Regions from separate parts of the Pseudomonas sp. FP2254 genome, predicted to be linked through region 1. Evidence: riboswitches for the same ligand, from Rfam matches in the RefSeq annotation. Region 1 holds a riboswitch; each other region holds the start of a gene.

What was found. Region 1 has a riboswitch for cobalamin ahead of cobW (cobalamin biosynthesis protein CobW). Riboswitches for the same ligand answer to the same signal wherever they lie in the genome.
Positions count from the first base shown of each region.
Region 2: linked by a shared signal. The riboswitch ahead of cobO (cob(I)yrinic acid a,c-diamide adenosyltransferase) and the one ahead of cobW (cobalamin biosynthesis protein CobW) in region 1 are both predicted to bind cobalamin.
Region 3: linked by a shared signal. The riboswitch ahead of PSH94_RS16825 (ABC transporter substrate-binding protein) and the one ahead of cobW (cobalamin biosynthesis protein CobW) in region 1 are both predicted to bind cobalamin.

Region 1 covers NZ_CP117444.1:2,406,072-2,416,438, reverse strand. The annotation lists gene cobN (cobaltochelatase subunit CobN) at 1-1,534, opposite strand, end outside; gene cobW (cobalamin biosynthesis protein CobW) at 1,538-2,599, opposite strand; cobalamin riboswitch at 2,690-2,889, opposite strand; cobalamin riboswitch at 2,932-3,149, shown strand; gene PSH94_RS11105 (CbtB domain-containing protein) at 3,247-3,435, shown strand; gene PSH94_RS11100 (CbtA family protein) at 3,447-4,139, shown strand; gene PSH94_RS11095 (cobalamin biosynthesis protein) at 4,136-4,528, shown strand; gene cobM (precorrin-4 C(11)-methyltransferase) at 4,599-5,345, shown strand; gene nfuA (Fe-S biogenesis protein NfuA) at 5,686-6,270, opposite strand; gene PSH94_RS11080 (fatty acid cis/trans isomerase) at 6,365-8,659, opposite strand; gene metH (methionine synthase) at 8,824-10,367, shown strand, end outside.
Region 2 covers NZ_CP117444.1:3,932,426-3,942,792, forward strand. The annotation lists gene PSH94_RS18010 (cobyric acid synthase) at 1-1,354, opposite strand, end outside; gene cobD (threonine-phosphate decarboxylase CobD) at 1,351-2,340, opposite strand; gene cbiB (adenosylcobinamide-phosphate synthase CbiB) at 2,333-3,241, opposite strand; gene bluB (5,6-dimethylbenzimidazole synthase) at 3,238-3,888, opposite strand; gene PSH94_RS18030 (cobyrinate a,c-diamide synthase) at 3,885-5,234, opposite strand; gene cobO (cob(I)yrinic acid a,c-diamide adenosyltransferase) at 5,231-5,842, opposite strand; cobalamin riboswitch at 5,921-6,175, opposite strand; gene PSH94_RS18040 (sorbosone dehydrogenase family protein) at 6,275-7,588, shown strand; gene PSH94_RS18045 (C40 family peptidase) at 7,636-8,175, opposite strand; gene PSH94_RS18050 (C40 family peptidase) at 8,320-8,949, opposite strand; gene hda (DnaA regulatory inactivator Hda) at 9,159-9,863, opposite strand; gene PSH94_RS18060 (AI-2E family transporter) at 10,068-10,367, opposite strand, start outside.
Region 3 covers NZ_CP117444.1:3,663,375-3,673,741, reverse strand. The annotation lists gene PSH94_RS16875 (hypothetical protein) at 35-334, shown strand; gene PSH94_RS16870 (hypothetical protein) at 467-700, shown strand; gene PSH94_RS16865 (DUF6124 family protein) at 697-936, opposite strand; gene PSH94_RS16860 (hypothetical protein) at 1,296-1,898, opposite strand; gene PSH94_RS16855 (nucleotidyltransferase family protein) at 2,032-2,604, shown strand; gene chrA (chromate efflux transporter) at 2,593-3,792, opposite strand; gene PSH94_RS16845 (TspO/MBR family protein) at 3,979-4,419, shown strand; gene PSH94_RS16840 (alpha/beta hydrolase) at 4,419-5,363, shown strand; gene PSH94_RS16835 (ABC transporter ATP-binding protein) at 5,879-6,643, opposite strand; gene PSH94_RS16830 (iron ABC transporter permease) at 6,640-7,644, opposite strand; gene PSH94_RS16825 (ABC transporter substrate-binding protein) at 7,653-8,663, opposite strand; cobalamin riboswitch at 8,781-8,975, opposite strand; gene PSH94_RS16820 (DNA/RNA non-specific endonuclease) at 9,012-9,941, opposite strand; gene PSH94_RS16815 (M4 family metallopeptidase) at 10,075-10,367, shown strand, end outside.

The sequences.
Region 1 (10,367 bases):
AACCGCGCGCCGGCTGGATGCCGACAAAGGTCAGGCCCAGGCGCAGGCCCGCGATCATCAGGCGGCCATCGCGGCACATCGGGTCTTGCTGCGGCGCACCCCAGCGCTGCAATACGGCCTGGCGGTTGGCCTCGGGCAGGCGCAGGAACATCGCCTGGTACTCGTCCAGGCCCAGGCTCTGATGGCAAGGGCGCAGGTCCAGGCTGTCGAGGTCATTGGTGACGCCGCCGAGCAGCTCGTGAATCAGCGCGGTGCCGCTGTCGGGAAGCGCATCCGGCAGCGGATAGCCCTCGGCGTGCAGCGCCCGCAGGATATTCAGCGCCGCCGCCGGAGTGTCCAGCCCGACGCCGTTGCCGATGCGACCGTCGCGGGTCGGGTAGTTGGCCAGCACCAGGGCGATGCGTTTGTCCGCATTCGGCACCCGCGCCAGTTCGACCCAGCGCCGTGCCAGTTCGGCGACGAAATCCATGCGCTCGGGCGCGGCGCGGTAGCACACCACGTCGGACTGGCTGCGCTCGCTGCGCCAGGCCAGATCCTTGAAGCTGATCGGCCGGCTGATGATGCGCCCGTCCAGTTCCGGCAAGGCAATGTGCATGGCCAGGTCCCGCGGGCCCAGGCCTTGCTCGCTGGCCTCCCAGCCGGGCTGGTTGTCCTGGGCGCAGATGGCCTGGATCACTGGGATATTGCGGCGAAACGGGCGCAGATGCGGCGCTTCCGGGCTGGATTGGGCGAAACCGGTGGTATTGAGGATCACCGCCGCGCCGACTTCATCCAGCAAGTCCTCGACCACCGCCAGGCAGCCCGGCTCTTTCAAACTCGCCACCGCCATTGGCAACGGGTTCAGCCCCGCCGCCTGCAGGCGCTGGCAGAACACATCGATAAAGCCGGTATTGGCCGCCTGCAAATGCGAGCGATAGAACAGCACCGCCGCCACCGGCCACTCGGCGCGCCAATCCGCTTGCCAATCGCTCAACCGCGGGCTGGCGTGGCGCGGGTGATAAATCGCCGTGCGCGGCAAGGTGTGCGGCTCGGCCCAGGCATAGTCGCGACCCAGATAAGCACTGGCCAGGCAGCGATAAAAATCCAGCGCATTGCCCAACCCACCCTGGCGCAGGAACTGCCACAAGCGGTCGCGCTGTTCGGCGTTAACCGTGCTCAGGCCGCTGAGTTCCGGGTCCGGGCGATCATCCCCCGGCACCAGGATCAACCTCACGCCGCGCTCGGCCAGCTCCACCAGGCGCTCGACGCCGTAGCGCCAATAACCGATACCGCCGTGCAGTGAAATCAGAATCACCTTGGCGTGGCGCAGCACCTCGTCGACATACAGGTCCACCGAGGCATGGTTCTGCACCTGCATGGGGTTGGCCAGGCGCAGGCTCGGGTAATCGTCGGGCAGCTGCCGGGCCGCTTCGGCCAGCAGCGCCAGGCTGGAATCGCCGCTGCACAGGACCACCAGCTCGGCGGGCGTTTGGCCAAGGTCGGCGATATTGTCGTCCGCGACGAAACCACCGGGCTGAGTCCTGAGCAGGTGCATGGGTTAAACGCTGAGCGCGGCGCGCAGGTGCGCTTCAAGGCCCGCCGCGTCCAGGTCCTGACCGATCAGCACCAGGCGCGTGATGCGCGGTTCGTCGGCTGTCCAGGCGCGATCGAAATGCTTGTCGAAACGCGTACCCACGCCTTGGATCAACAGGCGCATCGGTTTGTTGGGAATGGCGGCAAAGCCTTTGACGCGCAGGATGCCGTGTTGCACCACCAGTTGCGTCAAGGCATCGAGCAGCAGCGCTTCGTCGGCCTGGGGCAGATCGATGGAGATGGAGTCGAACGCGTCGTGATCATGATCGTCTTCACCGTCGTGGTGGTGATCGTGATGGCTGTGACGGGCGTCGATGTGTTCCTCGGAGCCTGCGCCCAGACCGATCAGCACCTCCAAAGGCAGGCGACCGCTGCTGGCTTCGACAATCTTCACCGCCGGCGGCAGTTCTTCGGCGACTTCCAGGCGCACACGGGCCAGGTCATCGGGACTGATCAGGTCACATTTATTGAGGATCACCAGGTCGGCGCTGGCCAGTTGGTCGGCGAACAGTTCGTGCAGCGGCGATTCGTGGTCCAGGTTCGGGTCGAGCTTGCGCTGGGCGTCGACCTGATCCGGGAACGCGGCAAAAGTGCCGGCGGCCACGGCCGGGCTGTCGACCACGGTGATGACCGCATCCACCGTGCAGGCGCTGCGGATTTCCGGCCACTGGAAGGCCTGGACCAAGGGTTTTGGCAGGGCCAGGCCCGAGGTTTCGATCAGGATATGGTCGAGGTCGCCGCGACGGGCAACCAGTTCGCGCATCACCGGGAAGAATTCTTCCTGCACCGTGCAGCACAGGCAGCCGTTGGCCAGCTCGTACACGCGGCCGTTGGCTTCTTCTTCGGTGCAACCGATGGAGCACTGTTTGAGGATCTCGCCGTCGATGCCCAGCTCGCCGAACTCGTTGACGATCACCGCAATGCGACGGCCCTGGGCGTTGTCGAGCATATGGCGCAGCAAGGTCGTTTTGCCCGAGCCGAGAAAGCCGGTAACGATGGTGACGGGGAGTTTGGCCAGTGTTTTCATCGGATGCCCTTGGGGGCGGGCAGACGGGACGATGGCCCTGCGCAGGCGCGCAGCAGCAGATTTCGTCACCGGATCACCCCGCCCGGTTGAATTGAAAATCGGTGCCGAGGCAGGTCTCCTGGCTTGGGGCGTGCAGGTCTTGCGACCGGCGCCGACTGCGCCTTCCCGCCTGATGGCAGTGGCATGGCAGTCAACTGAACCCTTCACAGTTGCGGGGGCAGCCGCGGCTTTGACCGCGTTCCCTTCTTAGCTTCGGCCTGGGCCGAAGAACCTCGAGGGTGCAAGGCTACAGGGGCTGGTCGCATTTGACTACCGTCCGCCACCCATGCTCTCCTACACATCTTGTTTCGGGTGCCCTTCACAGGGTGAAACGGGAAACCGGTGATTCGCCAGGTTGATGCCTGCGTGAAAAGTCCGGTGCTGCCCCCGCAACGGTAAGCGAGCGAAGCGTCACGGCCACTGTGCTTGAGCATGGGAAGGCGACGCTTTAAGGGTTCCTGGCAGAGCCCCCTCGCAAGCCCGGAGACCGGCCCGAAAAAATCAGATAACAAACCCGCGGTGGGCGGGCGCTGTTTAAACCTTGCGAGCCCGGCTCGCGGGGTTTTCATGCGCACGTCTCCACCCCAGACACTTGAAAGGGACGCGCCATGTCGATCATCAGCAGCACCTCGCCCGCCGTCAGCGGCACCACTACCCTGAGCCAACGCCTGACCGCCGCCATCGGTGCGTCGATCCTTGGCGCATGCCTGGTGTATTTCGCCGGTTTCTCGCACATCGAGGCGGTGCACAACGCCGCCCACGATACCCGCCACAGCGCCGCGTTCCCGTGCCACTGAGGCCTGCCGAGATGATCAAGCGTATTGCGCAAACCGCGGGGTTCACCGGCCTGCTGGCCGCCTTGCTGCTGACCCTGCTGCAAAGCTTCTGGGTGGCACCGCTGATTTTGCAGGCTGAGACTTTCGAGCAGGCACCGGCAGCCCATGAACACGCCGCCGGCACCGCCGCGCACACCCACGACGCCGAAGCCTGGGAGCCGGAAGACGGCTGGCAGCGCGTGCTGTCGACCACCGCCGGCAACTTGGTGGTGGCCGTCGGTTTTGCCTTGATGCTGGCCGGTCTCTACACCCTGCGGGCCCCGACGCGCACCGCCCAGGGCCTGCTGTGGGGCCTGGCCGGTTACGCAACCTTCGTGCTGGCGCCGACCCTGGGCCTGCCGCCGGAACTGCCGGGCACCGCAGCGGCTGACCTGGCGCTGCGCCAGACCTGGTGGATCGGCACCGCCGCGTCCACTGCGGTCGGCATCGCCTTGCTGGTGTTCGGTCGCAATGTGCTGCTCAAAGTCCTGGGCGTGGCGATCCTGGCGGTGCCCCATGTGATTGGCGCGCCACAGCCGGCCGTGCATTCGATGCTGGCGCCGCAGGCGCTGGAAGCGCAGTTCAAGATCGCCTCGCAGCTGACCAACATGGTGTTCTGGCTGGCCCTGGGCCTGATCAGCGCGTGGTGGTTCCGTCGCCATGGCGACAGTCATTACGCGGCATGACCCTCGTCGCCGGCCTGGGCTGCCAGCGAGGTTGCGAGGTGCACACTCTGTTGGCGTTGCTGGATGCGGCATTGGTCGAAGCAGGCGTCGAGCGCCGCCAGCTCGCCGCACTGGCGAGTATCGATCTGAAACAGGCCGAACCAGGGCTGCTGGCGTTGGCCGCAGCCTTGAACCTGCCCTTGTTGGACTTTAACGCCCGACATCTGGCGGCGTATGAAGGGCGCCTGAGCCACAAATCTCTTGTGGCTTTTGCCCATACCGGCTGTTACGGCATTGCCGAGAGCGCCGCGCTGGCGGCGGCCGAACAGATCAGCGGCGCCCCTGCCAGGCTGCTGATCACCCGCCGCAAAAATGCCCACGCCACCGTGGCATTGGCCTGCACGGGTTAAAAACCCGATAATCGCCCTCCCCGATCATGAGTAATCTTCATGCTCGCCCGTTTTTTCACAGGAACGCTCCATGACCGTCTACTTTATCGGCGCCGGCCCCGGCGATCCGGAATTGATCACCGTCAAGGGCCAGCGATTGATCCGCAGTTGCCCGGTGATCATCTATGCCGGCTCGCTGGTGCCGGCCGCGGTGCTGGAGGGGCATCAGGCCTCACAGGTGGTCAACAGCGCTGAGCTGCACTTGGAACAGATCGTCGAACTGATCAAGACCGCCCACGCCAAAGGCTTCGATGTGGCGCGGGTACATTCCGGCGACCCCAGCCTGTATGGGGCAATTGGCGAGCAGATTCGCTGCTTGCGTGAGCTGGGCATCCCGTTCCAGATCGTCCCCGGTGTCACCGCCGTTGCCGCTTGCGCGGCCTTGCTGGAAGCCGAACTGACCCTGCCGGATATCGCCCAGAGCGTGATTCTGACGCGCTATGCCGGCAAGACCCGCATGCCTGCCGGCGAGGAGTTCGCCAGCCTGGCGCAACATGGCACCACCATGGCGATTCACCTGGGGGTCAACCATCTGGAAAAGATCGTCGCTGAACTGCTGCCGCATTACGGCGCGGATTGCCCGATCGCCGTGGTGCATCGCGCGACCTGGCCGGATCAGGATTGGGCGGTGGGCACGCTGGCGGATATCACCGAGAAAGTCGCCGCCAAAGGTTTTCGGCGCACGGCGTTGATTGTGGTGGGCCGGGTGCTGGCCAGTGACGGTTTCAGTGAATCTTCGTTGTATCGGGCCGGGCATGCGCACCTTTATCGACCTTGATAAATAACTTTATCAACTGGATATAAGCTTTTGATTTAATTTATTTTTATAGGGGTGTATCAGTGGGCGGCTTGGTTGCTGATCCGGCGCTATCGGGGGCAAGCCCCCTCCCACATGAAGCAACCTCGCAGCGTCCAGTGAACGCGATTAACTGTGGGAGGGGGCTTGCCCCCGATGAGGACCTTGAGTAAACGAATATCGACGCTGACTCGCCAGAATCCCAGGCAAGCCTTCGCACTACCTGATCCAAATTATGAGATATATAGCGTAACCACCTGAATTTAAAACATAAAAAAACGGCGCTCACGGGGCGCCGTTTTTTTTGCAGTGAACACCTTACTCAGTAGTAGGCGTTTTCTTTCTGCGTGTGGTCAGTCACGTCACGTACGCCCTTGAGCTCCGGAATGCGCTCAAGCAAGGTGCGCTCGATGCCTTCCTTCAAGGTCACGTCGGCCTGGCCGCAGCCCTGGCAGCCGCCGCCGAACTTCAACACGGCGATGCCATCCTCGACTACGTCGATCAGGCTGACCTGGCCGCCGTGGCTCGCCAGCCCTGGGTTGATTTCGGTTTGCAGGTAATAGTTGATGCGCTCGTTGACCGGGCTGTCGGCGTTGACGTTCGGCACCTTGGCGTTCGGCGCCTTGATGGTCAGCTGGCCGCCCATACGGTCGGTGGCGTAATCAACCACTGCATCGTCGAGAAACGCTTCGCTGAAGCTATCGATATACGCAGTGAAGCTTTTGAGCCCCAGGGCGGTGTCTTCAGGCTTCTCTTCGCCAGGCTTGCAGTAGGCAATGCAGGTCTCGGCGTATTGGGTGCCGGGCTGGGTGATAAAGACGCGGATGCCGATACCCGGGGTGTTCTGCTTGGACAGCAGGTCGGCCAGATAATCGTGGGCGGCGTCGGTAATGGTTATGGCAGTCATGGAAACTCCTCACAGGCTTGCCGGCAGTTTACGCCAAATCATTACAGAGTTACAAAGTCCTAGTGTTTTTGTCGGAAAAGCCCAACCGCACACGTCAGAGGTTTTGATAACGGTTCATGTCCAGCACGCCCTCTTCCAATGGACTGGTCTCGTGCAGGTAGCGCGACAGGTCGTGGAAGTACTTCCAGAACTGCGGATGGCTGCGGCGCACGCCCCAGCGATCGACAATTTTCTCGAAGCTTTCGGCATCCTGGGCCTGCTCCATGCGGGAGACGAACTCCGGCACCTCCCCGGCGGGGAGATTGAATATGAAGTTCGGGTAGCTGCTCAGCACCCCAGGGTAGACCGTCAGCGTGTCCAGCCCTGGTTGATAGCGATACGCCTCGCCCAACAGGAACGCCACGTTACTGTGCGCACGGTTGCGCAACAGGCTGTAGACCTCACGTTTGCCGCCCGGTGTTTCGACGCGCAGCATCGTGGCTTCGGGCAATTGATTGATCACCTTGAGCCCTGCCGCCGGGCGTGAGGCGAGACGGCTGAGGGCCTGATCGACGTCCTGCAGCGCCGGGTCAATGCCTTCACGCGAGCAATAGGCACCGGTACACCGGTTGATCGGGTCGGGGCTGGCGTTCAAGTCACCGTAGCGGGCGAGCAGTTGTTGGGCGAAATCGCGCTTCGGATCTTTTTTATCCAGGTGCAGGCCGGTGGGTGTGTCGTCGTCGATCGCTTCGTAGTCCAGCCACAGCTTGAGCTTGCCGCTGTTCTGGTACCAATCGTCGAGGTAGTCCTCACGGGCGTCGGCCGGCATCAGACGCAGGAAGTTCTGCTCGGCGCCATTGCGGATCAGGTCGAAGTACAGACGGGTCTGGGCCTGGTGCGATACGTTGCCGAATACATCGAAATTGACTACCAGCTGGTAATAGGTGCGCTCCAGCAGCGGGTAATCGAACAGCCACATTGTCTGCGGCACCTCTCCAATCAGGCCTTTATTGACCGAGGCACTGTCGAAGTGACGAAAGATGCTCAACAACGCATTGTCATTGCCGGCCCACAGGGTCGACCAGCTGGGCGCCGGCAGGTCTGCGTAGCTGTCGCGGCGCAGCGCTTCGTATTGATTGCGCTTGTCGCGGTACTTGAGCCACAGGCTGAGCACACTGCCGACGTCATCGTTCTGCCCCGGCATGGCCAGCAACGGCGTGGCCTGGCCGCGATAACGTGCATCGGTGACGTACAGGTCATGGTCCGGGTCCTGGAACAACGCCCAGAAGTTGTCGCGGATCACGTCCGTGGCGATCTGCCCACGGCATACCGGCCCGCGAATAAACGTGCGCACGAAGTACTCGGCGTTATCCAGCATGAACTGGTAACGCGCCTTGGCCGGGATCGCCTCGAACGTTTCGAACGGGTTGGCGCGGCGACCGGGTCCGTAGCCCGGTAGCGCACTGACTTGCCAGTCGCTGCCGTAAAACAGCGTTTTGATTCGCGCCATTTTGGCTGCGCTGAGTGGGTAAGTGATGTGGGTCTTGTGCACGATCACGCCCTGCACCGGCCAGAGACGGTAGTAGATCCGCGTGCCCGGATCATCGTTGGGGCGACGGGTGTTGATCAGGTCAATCGGCTGGCCGCTGGGGGTACGCGAGCGCACCCATTGGAAAAAGTGCCTCGGCTCGCCACCGTCGAAATACAAATGGGCAATAAACAGGTGCTCGAACAACCAGCGCGCCACCAGGCTCTCGCGAGCGCCTGGGGCGTTAAGCAGGTTTTCCCATTGCAACACCTGCGCGGCTTCGCTGGCGCTTGGCGCCACGCCTTGCTCATCGATGCTGGCCCCGGACGCCAGCCAGCGTTGCAGTGTCTGGTATTGCGCGTCGGTCAGCCCGGTGACCGCCAGCGGCATGCCTTCGTTGGGATGCGCGCCGGCATAGGCGTCGAACTCCCCCGGCAAGGGGCACATGTTTTCGCGATTGAGGCCCAGCACTATGTCGTCCGGCAGTTTGCCGTTGGGCGTCAGCGGACTACGGCGATGACCCAGTTCCAGCATGCGCGCCATCAAGGCAGCCTGGCTGCCCTGGGCATCCAGTACCGAGCTGAACCCCTCGCGTTGCCAGGCGGCTTTACCGAAGGCGTCGTAGAACAGACGCGTCGGTTTGGTTGCCTGGCTGCGTTCGCCATCGTAGACCGGTACTTTGCTCGCACCCCGTGCCGCGCCTTCGCCGCTGCCCAGGTTCAACTGGCAGGCGGAGTCGTAACACGCATGGCAGGCCACGCACTTCTCGGTGAAAATCGGCTGGATATCGCGGGTGTAGGAGATCGCCGGTACGGGACCCTGCGCCTGGACAGTGCTGGCGAGCAAGGCCAGCACGGCCCCGACGAGTAAACGAAGTGACATGGATCGGTCCCGAATCAAGGGGTGCGCAGAAAAATTGGCGGTGATTCTACCGGGCCATGCAGCGGGGCAACATGAACGATATTCATGCAAATCCAGGCATGCTCAAAATCGGCACAGGTTTGCTATGATCCTTACCCTCCGTAATGCCTGACCAGAGTAGTCCCATGTCCGATCGTAGCGCGCGTCTGCAAGCCCTTCACCACGCCCTCAAGGAACGCATCCTGATCCTCGACGGCGGCATGGGCACGATGATTCAGAGCTATAAACTGGAAGAACACGACTACCGGGGCAAACGCTTTGCCGACTGGCCCAGCGACGTCAAGGGCAACAACGACCTGCTGGTGATCACCCGTCCGGACGTGATCGGCGGGATCGAAAAGGCTTATCTGGATGCCGGTGCCGACATCCTCGAAACCAACACCTTCAACGCCACGCGCATTTCCATGGCCGACTACGGCATGGAAGAACTGGCCTATGAACTGAACGTCGAAGGCGCGCGCCTGGCACGCAGGATTGCCGACGCCAAGACCGCCGAAAACCCGGCCAAGCCGCGTTTCGTCGCCGGCGTACTCGGCCCCACCAGCCGCACGTGCTCGCTGTCGCCCGACGTCAATAACCCCGGCTATCGCAACGTGACCTTCGATGAACTGGTGGAAAACTACACCGAGGCCACCAAGGGCCTGATCGAAGGCGGCGCCGACCTGATCCTGATCGAAACCATTTTCGACACCCTCAACGCCAAAGCCGCGATCTTCGCCGTGCAAGGCGTGTTCGAGGAGCTGAACCTTGAGCTGCCGATCATGATCTCCGGCACCATCACCGACGCCTCCGGCCGCACCCTGTCGGGCCAGACGACCGAAGCGTTCTGGAACTCGGTGGCCCATGCCAAGCCGATTTCCGTGGGCCTGAACTGCGCCCTTGGCGCCAGCGAACTGCGCCCGTACCTGGAAGAGCTGTCCAACAAGGCCAATACCCATGTGTCGGCGCACCCCAACGCCGGCCTGCCTAACGAATTCGGCGAATACGACGAGTTGCCCGCACAAACCGCCAAGGTCATCGAAGAATTCGCCCAGAGCGGCTTTCTCAATATCGTCGGCGGTTGCTGCGGCACCACGCCGGGGCATATCGAGGCCATCGCCAAGGCCGTGGCCGGTTACGCGCCGCGCGTGATCCCGGACATTCCCAAGGCCTGCCGCCTGTCCGGGCTGGAGCCGTTCACCATCGACCGCAGCTCGTTGTTCGTCAACGTCGGCGAACGCACCAACATCACCGGTTCCGCCAAGTTTGCCCGGCTGATCCGCGAGGACAACTACACCGAAGCCCTGGAAGTCGCCCTGCAGCAGGTAGAAGCCGGCGCCCAGGTGATCGACATCAACATGGACGAGGGCATGCTCGATTCGAAGAAGGCCATGGTGACCTTCCTCAATCTGATTGCCGGCGAGCCGGACATCTCCCGCGTACCAATCATGATCGACTCCTCCAAGTGGGAGGTGATCGAGGCCGGGCTCAAGTGCATCCAGGGCAAGGGCATCGTCAACTCCATCAGCATGAAGGAAGGCGTCGAGCAGTTCATTCACCACGCCAGGCTGTGCAAACGCTACGGCGCGGCGGTGGTGGTAATGGCGTTCGACGAAGCCGGCCAGGCCGACACCGAAGCGCGCAAGAAAGAAATCTGCAAACGCTCCTACGACATTCTGGTCAATGAAGT
Region 2 (10,367 bases), 1.5 Mb from region 1:
CCACCGCCTGCACCTGCGCCAGCCCGGCCCAGCGCAGCAATGCGCCGCAAGCGGCCGGCGTTTCGAACAAACCATGCAGGTAGGTGCCGAAGATCTGCCCGTCGGCACTGCGTGCGCCATCATGGCGCCCGTCGTCCAAGCGCACGGCGGGGCTTGCCAGGGCTTCGCCGGACGTCACCCCGGCATGGATCTCATAACCGTTGACCTCGGCATCTTCCAGCAGCAAGCGCCCGCGCACGTTGCGCAACTGCTTGTCCTCTTCCAGGGTGGTGCTGAACGCCAGCAGCCCCAGGCCGGCGCTGGAACCGGGCGGCCCTTCCAGGCCCAGCGGGTCATGCACCTGCTCGCCGAGCATCTGCAGCCCGCCGCAGATGCCCAGCACCTTGCCGCCGTAGCGCAAGTGTCGCGCCACGGCATTGTCCCAGCCATTGGTGCGCAGGTAGGCGAGGTCGGCGCGCACGCTTTTGGAGCCCGGCAGGATGATCAGGTCGGCGGCCGGGATCGGTTGGCCAGGGCCGATAAATTGCAGGTCCACCTGGGGGTGCAGGCGCAGTGGGTCGAAATCGGTATGGTTGCTGATGCGCGGCAGCACCGGCACAACTACTTTGAGTACCTGGGCGGCCTTGTCGATCTGGCGCCGATCGATGCCGTCCTCGGCTTCCAGGTGCAGATCCATTACATAGGGCAGGACGCCGACCACCGGTTTGCCGGTGTGCGCCTCCAGCCAGTCGAGGCCGGGCTGCAACAGTGCGATGTCGCCGCGAAAACGGTTGATGATAAAGCCCTTGACCCGCGCCTGTTCGCTGGGCGAGAGCAATTGCAGGGTGCCCACCAGGTGCGCGAACACGCCGCCACGGTTGATATCGGCAATCAGCAGCACCGGGCAGTCCACCGCTTCGGCGAAACCCATGTTGGCGATGTCATTGGCGCGCAGGTTGATCTCCGCCGGGGAGCCCGCGCCCTCCACCATCACCACCGGGTAAGCCGCGCTGAGTCGCGCGTGGGAGGCGAGTACGGCCTGCATGGCAATGGCTTTGTAATCGTGATAGGCCACGGCGTTCATGGTCGTGACGGCACGGCCATGGATGATCACTTGAGAACCGGTATCGCTGTTGGGTTTGAGCAGCACCGGGTTCATGTCGGTGTGGGGCGCCAGGCGCGCGGCCTGGGCCTGCACGGCCTGGGCGCGGCCGATCTCGCCGCCCTCGGCGGTCACGGCGCTGTTGAGCGCCATGTTCTGCGGTTTGAACGGGGCGACGGCGACGCCCTGGCGGATCAGCCAGCGGCACAGCGCAGTCACCAGCGTGCTTTTGCCGGCGTCGGAGGTGGTGCCTTGCACCATCAGCGTACTCATGGAAGGGCCTTGTAGGCAGCCAGGGCCTCATCGAGGCGCAGCCAGTCGGCCTCGGTGTCGGGCAGGCCGAAGCGCAAGCTGCTGTTGTGAACAAACAAGCGCAACAGGATGCCGCGCTGGGCCATGAATTCATGCATGCGCTCGGCATGCGGGGTGATCAGCCACTGGAACAACGCGCAGCCGCCGTGGGGCTCGAACCCCTGTTGTTCAAGCAATGCGTACAAGCGCTGGCCGGCCTCCAGGCAGCGCGCGCGCTGGCGTGCCTGCCCTTCTGTGTCGCGCAGGCAGGTTTGCCCCACCACCCGCGTAGGGCCGCTGACCGCCCATGGCCCGACCTGCTCGGCGAGCAACTTGAGCAATTTGCGCTCGGCCAGCACAAAGCCCAGTCGCACGCCGGCCAGGCCGAAGAATTTGCCGAACGAACGCAGCACGATCAAACCGACAAGATGGGTTTGACCGGCCAGGCTCAAGTGCGGCGTCACATCCATGAACGCTTCGTCCACCACCAGCCAACCACCACGCTGGGCCAGGCGCGCGTGCCAATCCAACAGGCGTTGCGGGCTCAGGCTCAGGCCGGTGGGGTTGTTGGGGTTGACCACCACCAGCACATCGAGACCGTCGAGGAAAAAGTCGACTTCCTGCTCCTGCACCTCGCGCACCACGTAACCGGCGCGACGCCAGGCCTCAGCGTGTTCGGCGTAGCACGGCGACACCACCCCGACCTTGCCGGCCCGGCGCAGACGCGGCAGCAACTGGATCGCCGCCTGGGAACCGGGCACCGGCAACAGGTGAGCCGCGCCGTAGTACGCGCTGGCGGCCTGCTCCAAACCATCGTCGGTTTCCGGCAGGCGTGCCCAGGCGCGCAGCGGGATTTCGGGGATCGGCCAGGGCCAGGGCGCGAGGCCGCTGGACAAGTCCAGCCAATTAGCCTCAGCGATCCCGTATTGAATGGATGCCTTACGCAGTCGACCGCCATGTTCAAGCATAGAATTGCGCCCCCGCGCATAGGATCAGCAGCCACAACCATACGCCGCGCTGCACCAGTTGCCAGCCCCGCTCGATGGCGTCGGCGTCCGCTGCCGGGCCTTCGCCCAGTGGCGGGCGTTGGTGCAGTTGGCCGTGATAAATCGCTGCACCGCCCAACTCGACGCCCAATGCACCGGCGCCTGCCGCCATCACCGGGCCGGCGTTGGGGCTGTCCCAGGTCGGGCCCTGGGTGCGCCAGCATTTGAGCGCCAGACCGGTTTTGCCGAGCACGGCGTAGGTCAACGCCACCAGGCGTGCCGGAATATAATTGAGCACGTCGTCGATTTTTGCCGCCGCCCAGCCGAACCGTTCGAAGCGTTCGTTGCGATAGCCCCACATGGCATCCAGGGTGTTGCTCAGTCGGTACAGCACCACGCCAGGCACCCCGGCCACCACAAACCAGAACAGTGCGGCAAATACGGCATCGCTGCCGTTTTCGAGTACCGACTCGGTAGCGGCGCGGGCCACTTCGGTGCTGTCCAGTTCGCTGGTCTGGCGGCTGACCAGATAACTCACACGCGTGCGCGCTTCTGCCAGGTCATCGCTGCGCAGCGCCTGGGCCACGGGCAGCACATGCTCGCCCAGGCTGCGCATGCCGAGGGCGCAGTACAGCGCGAGGATCTCCAGCACCCAACCGATATAAGGCGCCCACGACAACGCCGTGGCCAGCAGGGTCAGCGGCACCACCACGATCACCCAGGCGGTGACCCCATGGCTGCGCCAGCCGCGCCCGCCGCTGTTGAAACGCTGCTCGATGCGCCCGGCAAAATTGCCGAACGCCACCAGCGGATGCCAACGCCTGGGCTCGCCCAACAGCGCATCCAACGCCACGGCGGCGACACACAGCAAAGCCACACTCATCGACTCACTCCCCACGTATTTTCATACAACATGTCACTCAGCGGTCGAGGCTCGGCCCAGCCTTCGAGCTGCAACATCGGTGCTGGGTAAAACTCGGCCACCGGGCCCAGGCATAACACCGCAAGCGGCTTGGCACCGGCGGGCAGCCCCAAAAGATCCGCCAGGGCCTGGGGCTCGAACAACGAGACCCAGCCCATGCCCAGCCCTTCGACGCGGGCCGCCAGCCACAGGTTCTGGATCGCACAGGACAGGGAAGCCATGTCCATTTCCGGCAAGGTGCGGCGACCGAAGATATGCCGCTCACGATCCTCCATCAGCGCCGCCACCAGGACTTCGGCGCAGTCGTGGATGCCTTCGACCTTGAGCTGCATGAACTCGTCAGAACGCTCGCCGAGCGCTTCGGCGGTGCGCACGCGTTCTTCCTCCACCAATTGTTGAATCTGCCCACGCAACACGCGGTCGCTGATGCGGATAAAACGCCACGGCTGCATCAGGCCGACACTCGGCGCCTGGTGCGCGGCCTGGAGCAGGCGCTGCAGCAATTGGGGAGCGACGGTGCCACCGGTGAAGTGGCGCATGTCGCGGCGCTCAGCGATGGCGCGGTAGACGGCGTCGCGGTCGGCCTGGGGGAAAGCGTTGTCGGTCATGACCCTATCGGGGGCAAGCCCCCTCCCACAGTGGAGGGGGTTTCAGCCAGGTCCGGGGCAAACAAGGCGGCGACCGCCGTCGGATTCGACGGGAAATAGAAGTGTACGTAAGAGGCAGTCATCCGCCCCTGTCGGAAGACTGCCTCGGCACCGCGCCCACCGTTCGGGCTTTGGCCACGGGCAATCGGCTGCCACTCCGTGCTGGTCAGGGAATGATGGTAGGTATGGCCACGCAGTACGCCTTCGGGCAATTCGACGCTTTGCAGGGCCAGGGCGGCGAGTTTTTTCTGCATGACGGCATCGCCCTGCAGCAGGCCGACCAGTTCGGCTCGATTGCCGTCGACATCGGTGAGCGAGTCCAGCAGATACAACATGCCGCCGCACTCGGCGAGCAACGGTTTGCCGGCCGCGTGGTGGGCGCGGATCGCGGCCAGCATCGGGGTGTTTTGCGCCAGGGCCTGATGATGCAGCTCCGGGTAACCGCCGGGCAGGTAGAGACTGTCGGCGTCGGGCAGTGCGCGGTCGTGGATCGGCGAGAAGAAGTGCAACACGGCGCCCATCGCCCGTAGGAGGTCGAGGCTGGCGCCGTAGGTAAACGCGAAAGCTTCGTCGCGGGCCACGGCGATGCGCACACCGGCCAGCAACGGCTCGGCTTCCACGATCGTCGGCGCGGCGAAAGTGACCGGCGGCGGCACCGCGACTTCGCAACTGCTGCCCAGGGCTTGGGCGGCAGCGTCCAGGCGCAGGTCGAGGTCATTCAGTTCGCTGGCCTGCACCAGCCCCAGGTGACGGCTGGGCAGCTCGATCCCGGTTTCGCGGGACAGCGCGCCGTACCAGCGCAGGCCTTCGGTAAGGCTGCCTTCGAGCAGTTGCGCATGGCGCAGGGTGCCGACACGGTTGGCCAGCACCCCGGCGAACGGCAGGTCCGGCTGGTAGCGCGCCAGGCCCAGGGCCAGGGCGCCGAAGGTCTGGGCCATGGCGGTGCCGTCGATCACACCCAGCACCGGCACGCCGAAATGCCGGGCCAGGTCGGCGCTCGAAGGTGTGCCGTCGAACAGGCCCATCACGCCTTCGATCAGGATCAAGTCGGCCTCGCCGGCGGCTTCCCACAGCAGACGGCGACTTTCCTGCTCGCCCACCATCCACATGTCCAATTGGTACACCGGCGCACCGCTGGCGCGCTCGTGGATCATCGGGTCCAGGAAGTCCGGGCCGCATTTGAACACGCGCACCTTGCGCCCCAGGTTGCGATGCAAACGGGCCAGCGCGGCGGTGACCGTGGTTTTGCCCTGGCCGGACGCCGGTGCGGCGATCAGAACCGCCGGGCAATGACGGGGCTGATTCAAAGTTCGACGCCTTTCTGTGCCTTGATACCGGCCTGGAAGGCATGTTTGAGCATGCCCATTTCGGTGACGGTGTCGCCCATCTCGATCATTTCGGGCTTGGCGCCACGGCCGGTGACCACCACGTGCTGCATCGGAGGGCGGGCTTGCAGGTCACTGAGCACTTGGTCCAGGTCGAGATAACCGTGCTTGAGGGCGATGTTCAGTTCGTCCAGCACCACCAGGCCGATGGCAGGGTCTTGCAGCATCGCGCGGGACACGGCCCAAGCGGCCTCGGCGGCGGCGATGTCGCGTTGGCGGTCCTGGGTTTCCCAGGTGAAGCCTTCGCCCATGACGTGAAAGCGCACTTGTTCGGGGAAGCGTCGGAAGAACAACTCTTCGCCTGTGCTGTGGCGGCCCTTGATGAACTGCACCACGCCGCATTGCATGCCGTGGCCCATGGCCCGGGCCAGCATGCCGAAGGCCGAGCTGCTCTTGCCTTTGCCATTGCCGGTCAGTACCAGCAGCAAACCGCACTGATTGGGGGAATTGGCGATGCGCTCGTCGATCACGGCTTTTTTGCGCAGCATGCGCGCCAGGTGGCGTTCGTCGCGGTCGGGGGAATCGGTCATGGCAGCTCTCCGTTGGGGCTGGACAAAAACGGCGGGCAGGAAAAAACACAATCAGACAGCCAAGCATCGCCCACCGTGATGCTGTTGAATGGTCCAGGCCGGTCTCCGGGCTCATAAGTGGCCGTACCCTGGCGAACCAGGAGCGGACCCACGCTGCGCCTTCCCATATCGCACGCGATACAGTGGCCAAAGGCAGCGTCTTGACTCATTTACCGTTGCGGGGGCAGCGCCGGAATTGCGGCAGCACTGTGTATAAGTGCGCTCACTCACCGGCTTCCCTGTTTCACTCCGTCGACCCTTGGGTCACAGAGCACCTGAAACAAGCCGCGAAGGTTAGTGGGTTGGGGGTGGAGCGTCAATTAAAGCCGGCCTTGTACTTGAACCATCGTACCCGCGCCCTCCTCTATCCCTACAGGTATCAAGGAGAACACCATGCGTAAAACCAGACTCGCCTTACTGATCATGCTCGCCGGCACTCTTGCCGCCTGTGGCGAAAGCTCCACGTTGCAGATCAGCGACGGCACCGGGCCATCGCCTAAGCTGCCGGAACCGAACAAGACGCTGATCCCCACCGTCAATATCGCCCCTGCCATCGGCTGGCCCGAGGGCGTCCAGCCCACCGCAGCACCCGGCCTGCAGGTGAGTGCTTTTGCCGAAGGCCTGGACCACCCGCGCTGGCTGTACGTATTGCCCAATGGCGACGTGCTGGTAGCTGAAACCAATGCACCGCCCAAGCCGGACGATTCGAAGGGTGTGCGTGGCTGGGTAATGGAAAAAGTCATGAGTCGCGCAGGCGCCGGTGTACCCAGCCCGAACCGCATCACCCTGCTGCGCGATGCCGACCACGACGGCGTGGCCGAAACCCGTACGGTGTTCCTGGAGAACCTCAATTCGCCGTTCGGCATGACGCTGGTGGGCAATGACTTGTACGTGGCCGACTCGGACAAACTGCTGCGTTTCCCCTACCAGCCAGGTGAAACCGCGATCAAGCAAGCCGGCACTAAAGTCGTGGACCTGCCGGGCGGCCCGCTGAATCACCATTGGACGAAAAACGTGGTGGCCAGCAAGGATGGCAACCAGTTGTATGTGAGTGTGGGCTCCAACAGCAACGTCGGCGAAAACGGCCTGGAGGCCGAACAGGGCCGCGCCGCGATCTGGGAAGTCGACCGCGCCAGCGGCCAGCACCGCCTCTTCGCCTCAGGCTTGCGCAACCCCAACGGCATGGCGTGGGAACCCCAGAGCGGCAAGTTGTGGACCGCAGTGAATGAGCGCGACGAAATTGGCAGCGACCTGGTGCCGGACTACATCACCTCGGTCAAGGACGGCGCTTTCTATGGCTGGCCTTTCAGCTACTACGGCCAGCACGTGGACGAACGCGTCACGCCGCAGAACCCGGATCTGGTGGCCAAGGCCATCGCCCCGGATTACGCGGTAGGGCCACATACCGCCTCTCTGGGCCTGACCTTCGCCGACGGCAGCAAGTTGCCAGCCGCCTACAGCAACGGCGCCTTTATCGGCCAGCACGGCTCGTGGAACCGCAAACCCCACAGCGGCTACAAAGTGATCTTCGTGCCATTCGAGGGCGGCCAGCCCAAAGGGCAACCGCTGGATGTACTGACCGGCTTCCTCGATAAAGATGAGAAAGCCATGGGCCGGCCGGTGGGCGTGGTGATTGATCGGCAAGGCGATTTGCTGGTGGCCGATGATGCCGGGAATAAGGTGTGGCGGGTGTCGGCCGCTCGATAGGCGCTGTGAAAAACTGTGGGAGGGCGTTGCACCCTCCCACAGCGGATTCAGGGATTGCGCGCCAAATGCTCAGCCGGCAATACGCGTTTGGCACTCAAGTAAGCATTCTGCCAATACGCCTTGGACAAGGTGTCCAGCTTTACCGTGCCGCCGGTTTGCGGGGCGTGCACAAAGCGGCCCTCGCCCACGTAGATGCCGGCATGGCTGACTTGGGAGCCTGCGCCGGTGGCAAAGAACAACAGATCACCGGTCTGCAGGTTCTGCGCGCTGACGTCCTGCGCACGCATGCCGATCAGCTCTCGGGTAGTGCGAGGCAGGGAAATGCCGGCGGCGTCGCGGAACACGAAGCCGATCAGGCCGCTGCAATCAAAGCCTGAATCGGGCGTGTTGCCGCCCCAGCGATAAGGCGTGCCGACCAGGCCGAGCGCACGAAACAGCACGTCTTCGGCGACAGGCGAGTCATTCTGGGTGGTATAGGTGAAGACCGGCTTGGGCTTGACCGCAACAGGCGCGGGCGGTGGCCGGTTGGCGCAGGCGCTGATCAGCGCGGCGCAGAGGATAAGAATCAGGCGGGCCGAGGTCGACATGTGCAGAACAATCCTGGTCTGGATGCGGCTTTCGCTGCCGAACGTTGAAAACCAGAACGCGCGAGCAAGGCTCGCGCGAACGGATTACAACAATGTCCAGGGATTCTAGCGCTTACACGTCAAACTTCAAGTATCACTTTAACTTTACTTGCTGGCGGTAACCGTGGTCGGAGCCATCGCCAGGGCACGCTTGGCCTCGATGAAGGTTTTGCTCCAGTAGCTGTCACCCAGACTGTCGACTCGGACACCGCCACTGCGACGGCTGCTGGAGTGAATAAACTGGTTATCGCCCAGGTAGATACCGGCGTGGCTTACGCGGCCACGACCACTGGTACTGAAGAAAAGCAGATCGCCGGGCTTGAGGTTGTTACGCGCGACCAGCGGTGCATTAACGTTGATCATTTCACGCGTCGAACGCGGCAGATTCATGCCGGCCTCTTCACGGAACAGATAACCGATAAAGCCGCTGCAATCGAAACCGGCTTCCGAGGTGCCGCCGAAACGGTAGCGAGTACCGATCAGGGACATGCCGCGTTCAAGGATGCTGTCGGCCAGAACTGGAAGCTGGTAAGGCTTGTTGCCGGAGAAGTCGGCCAGTTCCTTTTCGGTCGCCACTTCTTCCTCATAAACAGTGGAGGACTGGGCTGCGACGAATTTTGCCTGGTTTTGAACCTGTGGTTTCTGCTGTTCCGCCACCTGTTGAGGGTGGGACGCGCAACCAAACAACAGGGTAACGAGTGCGAGAGGCACGAGGGGTGCGAAGCGATTTAGCATGGGCACGACCGTGGCTGATGGATAAAGAAGCCGCGACTATGCCCTCTATCACATCGATTTGCAAATTCAATCGTGGCTTTTGTGACTTGGCGATTAGACGCTGACATCTAAGCCGTAATTCCATTTATCGACAAAATTGCGTAGCTCACCGGGCTTAAACGCAGGTTTTCTGACGCCTGTAAAATGTCGAAACATTGAAAATCCACGAGTTACCAACCCAACGTCTCTTTGAGAAAAGGGATCGTCAATTTTCTTTGCGCCTGCAATGAGGCCTGGTCGAGCTGTTCAAGCAGATCGAACAGCGCGCTCATGCTGCGGGTACCCCGGGTCAGAATAAAGTGCCCGACTTCATCGGTCAGGTGCAGACCGCGACGCGAGGCGCGTAGTTGCAACGCGCGCAATTTGTCTTCATCGGACAGAGGGCGCATCTGGAAGATCAGCGCCAGGGTCAGGCGCGATTTGAGGTCGGCGAGTTTTATCGGTAATTCCCGCGGCGAAGTCGAAGCCGCAATCAACAGGCGCCTGCCGCTGTCACGCAGGCGGTTGAACAGATGGAACAGTGCCTCTTCCCAATCCGCTTTGCCGGCGATGGCCTGCAGGTCGTCCAGGCACACCAGCTCGTATTGCTCGAGGTGGTCGAAAATCCCGATACCGCGATCCATCAACTCCGCCAGCGGCAAGTACACCGCCGGCTCGCCCATCTGTTCGAAACGCAGGCACGCGGCCTGCAACAGATGAGTACGCCCCACGCCGTGCTTGCCCCACAGATAAATCAGGCTTTCAGTCCACCCGGCGTCGGCTTCGCAGAGCCGCTCGACATAGCCGAGTGCAGCGGCGTTGGCGCCTGGGTAGTAATTGATGAAGGTGGCGTCGTCACGCAGACGCACACCCAAGGGCAGCTGAATCGGTTTCATGCTGACTGAACGGCTCCCATCGAACCGTTAGTGGCCTCTGTGAAAAGTTTGCGAAGTTTATACCCGTGACGTCGGGCGCACAATGCAGCAGACCCCAAGCAAAATCAAAGGTTTGCGTTAACCCGTTGGTTTTACGCGAATTGTTTGACGCCAAGCCTGCCTGAACGCCACACCCGGCGTTGCGCCGGGTGTGGGTCATAGCGACTACAGGTCGGGGTCTTCAATCCCGGTATAGACATCCGAATCCTTGTAGAGATCATGCGCATGGCGCACCAGCACCATGATCACCGCCGCCACCGGCAGCGCCAGCAGGATACCGGTGAAACCGAACAGCTCACCTCCTGCCAGGATCGCGAAGATTACCGCCACCGGGTGCAGACCGATTCGGTCACCGACCAGCAGGGGCGTGAGCACCATGCCTTCCAGGGCCTGGCCGACCATAAACACAGCAACAATGCCCAGCATCGGGTACAGGTCACCGCCAAACTGGAAAAGACCCGCCAC
Region 3 (10,367 bases), 1.3 Mb from region 1:
TACCTGTACCTATTCATCGGTAAGGTACGGCGTAATGGATAAGACAATCACCGTGGACCAACTGGCGACCACTGACCTCAGATCGGTCAACGAGATCTGGCTCGGCGACACGCATACGCAGCTGTGTCTATGGCGTGGCGAGCAAGTGTTCACCCACGAGATGCTCAGTGAGGGAACCCACGATCAGAATGTTCGGCGCCTGTGCTTGCAACTGGTCGATCCTGACGATCAGGCTGCGGTGGCCCGTGTTGAGGTGATCGTGCGCGAACGGCTGGTAAAGATGGGCAAGGAGGGCGAGTTTTATCCGGCGCAAGAGGCGGACACTTATCAGTAATCGCGCTGCCGCTGAGCAAGTGGGCGGGCCGGTCATGGCCGAAACCGGCCCATCACGCCTGCAATCGGTCTACCATGCACGCCCCGGCAGTGGTTCCACGCGCTACCGTTCTTTTCCTCAATAGGTACCGCAATGTCCATCGAGCACATTTCTCTCCCCAAAGGCGTCGGCCCGCAGGCCGCCAAGCTTCTTGATGCCATTACCGGCGCCGCCACCCATGAAGAACTCAACCGCGCCGGGGGTAAAGCCGAAGGGTTTGTGCTTGGGCTGGAAGCCAGCAAAGCGATCAAGAGCCAGGTCGCCGAGTCGTTGTATGTGGCTTACGACGACGCGGCGAGCCATCGGGCGGATGAGCTGAAAGGTTAAGCCGAGCAGGGCGCTTCGCGGTCGAGGAGGCGGGCGGTGAGCAGTACGCCGAGTTCGCTCAGTTGGTGGATGGCCAGGGCGATGTCGCGGTGTTTGCCGCTGAGGTCTTCGGACAGGTCGAGCAGCAGTGTGCTGACGCTGGTGAAGGTTTCGTAGCTGTTGGTGATGAGGCTTTCGGTGCTGGCGTCGGGGGTGACGCTAAAAAGATGGGGTGAATCTGGCGTGACTTTGTACATACAAGATATCCCGAATGATGCCGTCACCTTGTCGCTACTAAACGATGGGTGGCAGCTGTACGCAGGTTAGTAGACCGGTGGATATCTAAAGCCGGCGCGCCCGGAGGCGCCCTACGCACAGCCACCATCAAGTTCAGACGCAATGTCTAAATGATGAAGTTCATGCACTTTTCAATACCCAACTCAGGCTACTAAACCCGATCTCTGAGAAATTCAGCGACCGGGCAACCTTAGAGACGGCCACCCCAGCGCACAAGCCGGCGGATTCTGACGCAGGCGTAGGCAAGGGAGCAAGGCGTCGCAGGGTATTCGGATTTTGCCTTCAGACGATTTTCGCCAACACCGTCCACATGCTCCGATCAGAACCCCTGGCTGACGCTGACACCGCGCATGATGGAAAACCTGGGGTCGATCAGCTTGAGGCCCTGTTCACCTTTCACGCGGCCGACCGTCACATGGTAGGTCTTGGGCGCTTCGGAAAGGTTTTCCGGGTGGCGCGTGAGTTTTGCCAGGGCCGGGGTTTTGGCCCAGGCGGCCACGGGCATCTGGCGGATGTCTAGGGTGACCACCCAGGATTTGTCCACAGCGGCGCCCATCGGGTCAGGGTTGGGGCTGATGTCCTTGATCTTGGCGATTTCGTAGCCTTTGGAATAGCAGAAGCCCGGTGCTTGTTCGGTGTAGGCCGTGCGACCGGCTTCGGTGAGGCTGTAGGTTTTGTCGCTTTTGGCCAATAGGCCGGCGTCGACCAGGGCGTCGAACGCCGGTGCGTTGCCGCTGGAAACGGCGGCGCTGAAGCCTTCGCTCAAGGTGACCGGGAAGCTTTTGAACATTGGCGCGCTGACGCAGGCAGGGCCTTGCAGCTGGGGTTGGAGCGCCGTTTGAATGTCCGTGTCGGACGGGCTGTCGCTGCAGGCGGTGAGCAGCAGGGCGCTGGCGGCGAGGGCCATGGCGTTGAGTCGCATCGTTTTATCCTTGACGATTGAGGGCGGGTCGGCACTGAGACTGTCACGTTGAGTAAATGTTTCCGCCATTTACAGCGGTGCATTATTGTGGCCGCCTTCGCCTGAATAAGCACCGTCGTCCGCAGGAGCGCCCATGACATTGACCGTCGACACGTTTATCTCCCTGGCCATGGCCAACCCCCTCAATGCAGAAATCACTGCACGCCTACCCGACCTGGGTGTGGCGCAGTGCATGCTCACGGCGGGCTGCCTGTTCCAGGCGGTGTGGAACCATCAGGCGAATCGACCGGCCGATCAGGGGGTGAAGGACTACGACGTTTTTTACTTCGACCCAGACCTGTCCTACGAAGCTGAGGACGCGGTGATTCGCGCGGCGCAGGCGTTGTTCAAGGACTTGGGGGTGAATGTCGAGGTCAGGAATCAGGCGCGGGTTCACCTGTGGTATGGCCAACGTTTTGGTCGACCTTACCCCCAGTTGCATTCGGCCCGCGACGGCGTGGATCGTTACCTGGTGGCCGGCACCTGCATCGCTTTGGAGGTGGCGACGGGTGAGTTGTATGCACCTTACGGGTTGCAGGATGTGGCCGAGGGCGTACTGCGCATCAACCCGCTGCACTCGGAACCCGCGTTGTTTGCGCAAAAGGCCCTCAGTTATCAGGCGCGCTGGCCCTGGCTCAGGATCGTCGCGCCCGGTTCAGCCGAGTAGGCCACCCAAGGCGGCGCAGCCAGCCACCACCAGCCACGGCGGCAGTTTGCAGACCATCAGTGCGACGAGCGCGAGGACTGCCAGGGCGACGTCGTACAGGTTGAAGATCGCGCTGGTCCACACCGGGTGGTACAGCGCCGCCAGCAACAGGCCAACCACCGCCGCGTTGACCCCCGCCAACGCGGCCTGGGTGCGTGGGCTGTGGCGCAGGCTTTGCCAGAAGGGCAGGGCGCCGAAGATCAGCAAGAAAGATGGCGCGAAGATCGCCAGCAGGCACACCACGCCGCCCAGCCAGCCGCTGGGGGCTTGGTTCATTGAGGCACCCAGGAAGGCCGCGAAGGTGAAGAGCGGCCCCGGCACGGCTTGTGCGGCACCGTAGCCGGCGAGGAAGACGTCATTGCTCAGCCATTGCGGCGCCACCACTTCAGCTTGCAACAACGGCAGCACCACATGACCGCCGCCGAACACCAAGGCGCCGCTGCGGTAGAAGGCGTCCACCAGCGCCAGGCTGTGATGGGGCAGCCCATGCGCCAGCGCCGGCAGGCCCACCAGCAGCACGGCAAACAGCAGTAACCACAAGGCCCCGGCGCGTCGGCTGAGGGGGATGGGCAGTGCGTCGGGTTCAGTGGCCAGTGCAGGTTTGAATAGCACCAGACCGGCCAATCCAGCGGCGGCAATCACGCCCACCTGCGCCCACGCCGAGGGTTGCCACAGTACTGCTGCGGCCGCGAGCAGCATCAGCAGCAGCCGCGCCGCGCCCCGGCACAGGTTGCGCGCCATGCCCCACACGGCTTGGGCGACCACCGCCACCGCGACCACCTTGAGGCCATGCAGCACACCGGCGGGCACGGCCGTACCGTAGTGGGCCAAGCCCAAGGCAAACAGGATCAGCAGCAACGCTGACGGTAATGTAAACCCGGCCCACGCCGCCGCCGCGCCGCCGTAACCGGCGCGGGTCAGGCCCAGGGCGATGCCGACCTGGCTGCTGGCCGGGCCGGGCAGGAACTGGCACAGGGCGACCAGTTCGGCATAGTTGCGCTCGCTCAGCCAGCGTCGCCGGGTCACGAACTCCTCGCGAAAATACCCCAGGTGCGCAATAGGGCCGCCGAACGAGGTGAGCCCCAGGCGCAGGAAAATCAGGAACACCGCCCAGGGGCTGCTGTGTCGATCGCTGATGGGGTCGGTCAAGATTGGTCTCTCGGGCGGGTGGAGTGAAGGCACGGTAACCAATTTTAATGACGGCTGAAAGCGAGGGATCCGACGCGAATTTCCGACCCGCATTGAATTTATGCGCGCCTGCTTGAGTCATTTGAAGCATGCAGACCGCTTGGTTTTCTTTCCACTCGCCCCGCTGACCTCAGCCAAGGACCGACGATGACCTTCTTTATCTTCCTGCTCGCCTGCGCCGCCGCCGCCAGTACCGGCATTATTTTCAAGCCCGGCGCATGGTACGACTCTCTGGTTAAACCGAGCTTCACACCGCCCAATTGGTTGTTTCCGGTGGCGTGGACGATCATCTATCTGCTGCTGGCCTGGGCCGGTTATCGCTTGAGCCTGATCCCCGGCAGCCAGATGGTATTGGCGCTGTGGGCGGCGCAGATTGCCTTGAATACCTTGTGGACCCCGGTGTTTTTCGGTGCCCACCGGCTGTTGGCGGGCATGGTGATTATCGTGCTGCTCTGGCTTACTGTCGCCGCGATGGTGGTGCTGGCCGTGCGCCTGGACCTGCTCACCGGCTTGATGCTGTTCCCGTACCTGGCGTGGCTGTGTGTAGCGGCGGCGTTGAATTTTTCGATCCTGCGTAATAACCGCTGATGGCCCTGCAGCCATGGCCCGCCAGTGCGACCGAACTGGCCCAGATGCGCCGCTTCAATCAGAAACTGGGGTGGATGCCGCGCTTCAAGATCCGCAATCGCGTCACGCCGCGCGTGTTGCAGACGTTGTTGCGCATCAGCCAGAAAATCAAGAAAGGCCCAGCCGCTGAAACCCGCTTGATCCGCCAGGACGGCATGCAGGTGCCGGTGCGCATCCTGCGTCCCAGCGGCCCGCCCAAAGGCGTGGTACTGGATATTCACGGTGGCGGCTGGGTGATCGGCAATGCGCAAATGGACGACGACCTCAACCTGGGCATGGTGCGCGCCTGCGACGTGACCGTGGTGTCGGTGGACTATCGGTTGGCGGTCGACACACCGGTCCAGGGCTTGATGCAGGACTGCCTGGCCGCCGTGCGTTGGCTGCTCGGTGAGCCGGAGTTTGCCGGGTTGCCGGTGATTGTCGTCGGGGAATCGGCCGGCGGGCACCTGGCGGCCGCGACGCTGCTTGCATTGAAACAATGGCCGGCGCTGCTCGAACGGATCAGCGGCGCGGTGCTGTATTACGGCGTGTACGACCTCACCGGCAGCCCCAGCGTGCGGGCGGCAGGCCCCGATACGTTGCTGCTGGACGGGCCAGGGATGGTGGACGCCTTGCGCCTGCTGACGCCGGGGCTGAGCGATGACCAGCGTCGGCAGCCACCTTTATCGCCTTTGTACGGTGATGTGGAGGGAATGCCGCCGGCCTTGATGTTCGTCGGCGAGCTGGACCCGCTGCTGGACGACACGCGGTTGCTCGCCGAACGCTGGCCGCAGGCGCAGGCGCACTTGCTGCCTGAATCGGCCCACGGGTTTATTCACTTTCCGGTGGGCATGGCGGATGCGGTATTGGGGTATAGCCGACAGTGGATCAGCGGTTGCCTCACTAGGGAACATTCTTCGCTCTAACACCGCGCATCACATCGATAGTGGGCCTGACGACTCTTTTCGTGGTGAGTCGACGTGATGTGATGAGCGGTTTTTTGTGGTGAGCAGGCTTGTCCTGCGTTGGGCTGCGAAGCAGCCCCACTCCAGACAATGTGGTTTCATCTGACACGCCGAGGTGCCTGGGTTTGGGGCCGCTCCGCAGCCCAGCGCGGGCGGTGCGACGATTCGACAAGCCCGCTCACCACAACAAGCCTATCCACCAACCATATAGAGCAATCCCCAGAATCCGCCCCACGTCGACGTGATGTGATGAGCGGTTTTTTGTGGTGAGCAGGCTTGTCCTGCGCTGGGCTGCGAAGCGGCCCCACTCCAGACAATGTGGTTTCATCTGACACTCCGAGGTGCCTGGGTTTGGGGCCGCTTCGCAGCCCAGCGCGGGCGGTGCGACGATTCGACAAGCCCGCTCACCACAACAAGCCTATCCACCAACCATATAGAGCAACCTCCAGAATCCGCTCCACGCCCTGGCTGTCTTATCAGTTGGACCGCAACCGCAGTATCTGCGCCCCATCGACCGGGTCGGTCAGGTAGTGCGCCTGCACGCCAAAGGTGTCTTGCAGGCGTTGCGGGGTGAGCACCTCCAGCGGTTTGCCCAGCGCCACCAGGCGCCCGCGATCCAGCACGGCGAGGCGGTCGCAGGTCAGGGCCTGGTTGAGGTCATGCAGGGCGATCAGGGTGGTCACCGGCAGCGCTTGCACGCCTTTGAGGATCGCCAGTTGGTGCTGGATGTCCAGGTGATTGGTCGGTTCGTCCAGCAGCAGGATCCGGGGCCGTTGCGCCAGGGCGCGGGCGATGTGTACGCGTTGGCGTTCGCCGCCGGACAGGCTGCGCCAGGCGCGCTGGCTCAGGTGGGTGGCGTCCACGTCGACGAGGGCCTGGCGCACGATGGCGTCGTCCTCGGCGGCCCACGGGCTCAGCGCCGACAGCCAGGGCGTGCGGCCCAGGGCCACGGCGTCGAACACGCGAATGGCGTCGTCGGTGTCGGCCTGCTGTTCCACCACCGCCAGTTGCTGGGCGATGGCGCGGCGCGACAGGTCGCCCAGGCGCTGTTCGCCCAAGCGTACTTCGCCCCTGGACGGCGTGCGCAGGCCGGCGAGCAATTTGAGCAGGGTGGACTTGCCGGAGCCGTTCGGGCCGACGATGCCCAGGGTTTCACCCAAAGCCACCTGCAGATCGATCCCGCGCAGCAGCTCGGCGTCACGCACCTTGAAGCCCAGCGCCGTGCAGCTCAACACCGTCATCGCGCGTTCCTCCGGCCGACCAGGATCAGCGCAAACACCGGCGCACCCACCAGCGCCGTGACCACGCCGACCGGAATCACCTGGCCTTTGATCAAGGTGCGCGACAGCACATCGGCGGCGATCAGAAACAACGCGCCGCCCAACGCACTGGCTGGCAGCAGGCGCGAGTGTCCGGTGCCGAGCAGCAGGCGCACGGCGTGGGGGATCACCAGGCCGACAAAGCCGATGGAACCCACAATCGACACCATCACCGCCGTGACCAGCGCCGCGCAGCCCACCAGCACGATCTGCACCCGCCGCACCGGGATGCCCAGGGACGCCGCCGAGTCGCTGCCGAAGGTGAACGCATCCAGCGCGCGACGATGCCACAGGCACACCGCCAACCCCAGCAGCGCGACCGGCACCGCCAGCCACACCGACGGCCAGCGCACGCCGCTGAGGTTGCCCAGCAGCCAGAACAGAATGCCGCGCGCCTGTTCGGAACTGGCCGATTTGGTGATCAGGTACGCGGTAAGGGCATTGAACAGCTGCGAGCCGGCAATGCCCGCGAGGATGATCTGGCCGGTGCCGCTGGACGAACCGCTGGCGCGCGCAAGCAGAATCACCAGGGCAAATGCCGCCATCGCGCCGACGAATGCGCCGGCCGAGAGCGACACCAGTCCACCGCCCACGCCCATCAGCGCCACCAGCACCGCGCCGGTCGAGGCGCCGGCGCTGATGCCCAGCAAGTACGGGTCGGCCAACGGATTACGCAGCAGCGATTGCAGGATCACCCCGCACGTGGCCAGCCCCGCACCACAGGCGGCGGCGACCAGGGCGCGGGTCAGGCGGTAGTTCCACACCACGCCTTCATCAATGGGGTCGAGCACATAACCGGCGTGCCACAGTTTGTTGGCGAGCACCTGCAACACCACCTGGGGTTCGATGGCGGTTTCGCCGATGGCTACCCCGGCGAGTACCGCAGCGAGCAGCAGCGCCAGGGCGAGGAGGGTGCGCAGCAGGCTGGCAGTCATTGCGGCAGGTCGTAGCCGTCGATGGCGCCGGCCAGCTGTTCCAGGCCATCGAAGGTGCGTACGCTGGCCTGCAAGGCCAGGGCGTCGAGGATGATAATGCGGTTATGTTTGACCGCGTCCATGTTGCGCGTGACCGGGTCGCTGCGCAGGAAAGCGAGTTTCTTTTCATGGTCGTCGGCGGGGTAGCGACGGCGGTCCATGCGGGCGATCACCAGAAAGGTCGGGTTGGCCTTGGCGATGGTTTCCCAGCCGACGGCGGGCCACTCTTCGTCGGACTGCACCACGTTGCGCAGGCCCAAGGTTTGCAGCATGAACTCGGGCACGCCCTTGTGCCCGGCCACGTACGGGTCGCTGGCCATCTCGGAACTGGAGAACCACACCAGCGCGCTGGCCTGCTTGAGGCCCTTGCCCTGGGCCGTGGCGACGGCCTTGGCCAGGCGCGCCTTGAGGCTGTCGTTCAGTTGCTGGCCACGGTCTTGGACGTCGAAGATGGCCGCCAATTGGCTGATGCTTTTGTAAATGGTGTCGATGCGAAACGGCTCCAGCCGCGTGCCGTCAGCGCCCACCAGGTTGTCCTTGCCTTCGCAGTCGGAGGGCAGCAGGTAAGTCGGGATGTTCAGCTCATGAAACTGTTCGCGGGTGCCCACCACGCCCTGGGGGCCGACCACCCATTCCAGCTCGGCGGCCACCAGTTGCGGACGCTTGGCGATCACCGCCTCGAAGCTCGGTTCGTTATTGGCCAGGCGCTCGATGGTGTCGTTCTGCGCCTTGAACTGCGGCAGCACCGGGTTGAACCACAGCGACGTGCCGACCACCTTGTCGCCCACACCGAGGGTGTAAAGCATCTCGGTGGCGGTCTGGCCGATGGTCACGCTGCGCGCGGGCGCCTGGGCAAAGGTCAGCGTGCTGCCGCAGTTCTGCACCGTCAGCGGGTAGTGAGTGGGCGCGGCGTGAGCCAGGGTGGCCAGGCCGAAGCCGGCGAGCAGGGCGGTAGCGCGTGGCAGCATGGGGCGTTCTCCGTGTGGACCGTACGTGCAACGGGGGAGGTACGCTCATGGAAACACGCCCTTGAACACCGGCGCCAAGGGCCGGGCAAGGAGGTCCTTCCCGGACACCCCGCCGGTTAGTGATCTTGCTGGGCCGGCAGGTCTCCTGACTGATGCGTCATCGCCACGCTCCAGCCTTCCCGGACGCGTCCAGTGGCAGTGGGGAGCAGGCTCGGCACCTACAGTTGCGGGGGCAGTTCCGATTGGCGCGGGTGTACCGCGCTTCGGATTCCCTATTAGTCCCGTTCGGGAACCGGCGCGGTATGGTAGTCGATCAGGGCGAGGCGATATAGCCCGAAGAGCGCCCGGTCACAGACGAATGTCCTGCGGGCCGCGGATCAACGTCTCGATTCGCGTGCCGGTGGCGCGCTCTTCGTTGCTGAAACCGTCATAGTCGGCCAGGTTGGCGAAGCGGATACCGGTCAGTTGTTCGATCTGGATCACACTGCGTCGGTAGGTGCGCAGTGGGCCGAACACCAGATCGAGCTGCCCCAGCTCACGGCTTTGGTCGATCATGTAGGCGCTGGCGGAAGGCTTGCCGTCGTCGCCCAGATAGGCCACCACTTTCCAGAAGGCCTTGGGGATTTTAACGCCACGGTAGACGCGGTCGTCGTCGGCGAACAACGGGCCGGTGAATACTGTCGCCCGGGCTTTCCAGCGCTGGGTGTTGTCCAGGATGTAGTCCTCCAGTTCCAGCCAGGTCTTCTGGTTGAAGCCGCTCATTTGCGGTGAGCAGTTGGTGAAATGGAAGGTGTCGAAATTGGCCGTGTTCGCCTCGTCGCCCCAATTGGGGTCCTGGCGCCGCACCAGGTGGCCACGGTCCAGGCCGTTGCCGGCATAAAGGTCTTCGCCGATCTGCGCGGCGATCGGCAGGCGGCCATCGTAGGCCCAGGTATCGTTGCTGCGCACGATATCCACATGGTGTTCGCCGTCGATATTGACGCCCACATAAAGTGCCAGTCGCCGCGAGCGCGACAGGGTGATCGAAAAATGCGTGTAGTCCAGGCGCCCGGGCTGCACGTCGTCGGCGATTGAATCGTCGACCGTGGGCCACGGCACCGCGAAGCTGCTGAGAAAGTCCTCGGCATAACCGCGACGGTCCTTGAAGTCTTTGGCGGCGGTGACACGCGCGGTCGCGGCCCTGGCCTCAAGGAGGCTCGGGCCGGGCGCGACCAGTGGGCGCAGGTCGGCGAGGCGTGGGCGGTGTGACAGGTCGATTGTGGCTTTACGTGCGGGCATGAGCGATTCCTTGCGGGCCTTGGGTAAATACTACTGCAACACAGATTCATGACAATTTGGGCCAGGCAGTGTCCGCAAGGCTATGCTGGAACGGTCAACCGGATATTCACCACACGCCTTATGGAGCAAGCCTATGTGTGTTCACCCTAGCCGCAATCCGATTTTCTGCCTGATCCCGCCGTACATGCTCGACCAGATCGCACGCCACGGCGATAAAGCGCAACGGGAAAATGCCCTGCGCACGCGTGCCAAGGACAGCACATTCCGTTCGCTGCGCATGCTTGCAGTGCCTGCCAAAGGCCCGGCGCACATGGCGCTGGCCATGGGCGCGGGTAAAAGGCGGTCGATCTACACCGCCGAAGGCTCCGATAGCCTGCCGGGCAAGCTGGTCCGAGGCGAAGGGCAGCCCGCCAGTGGCGATGCGGC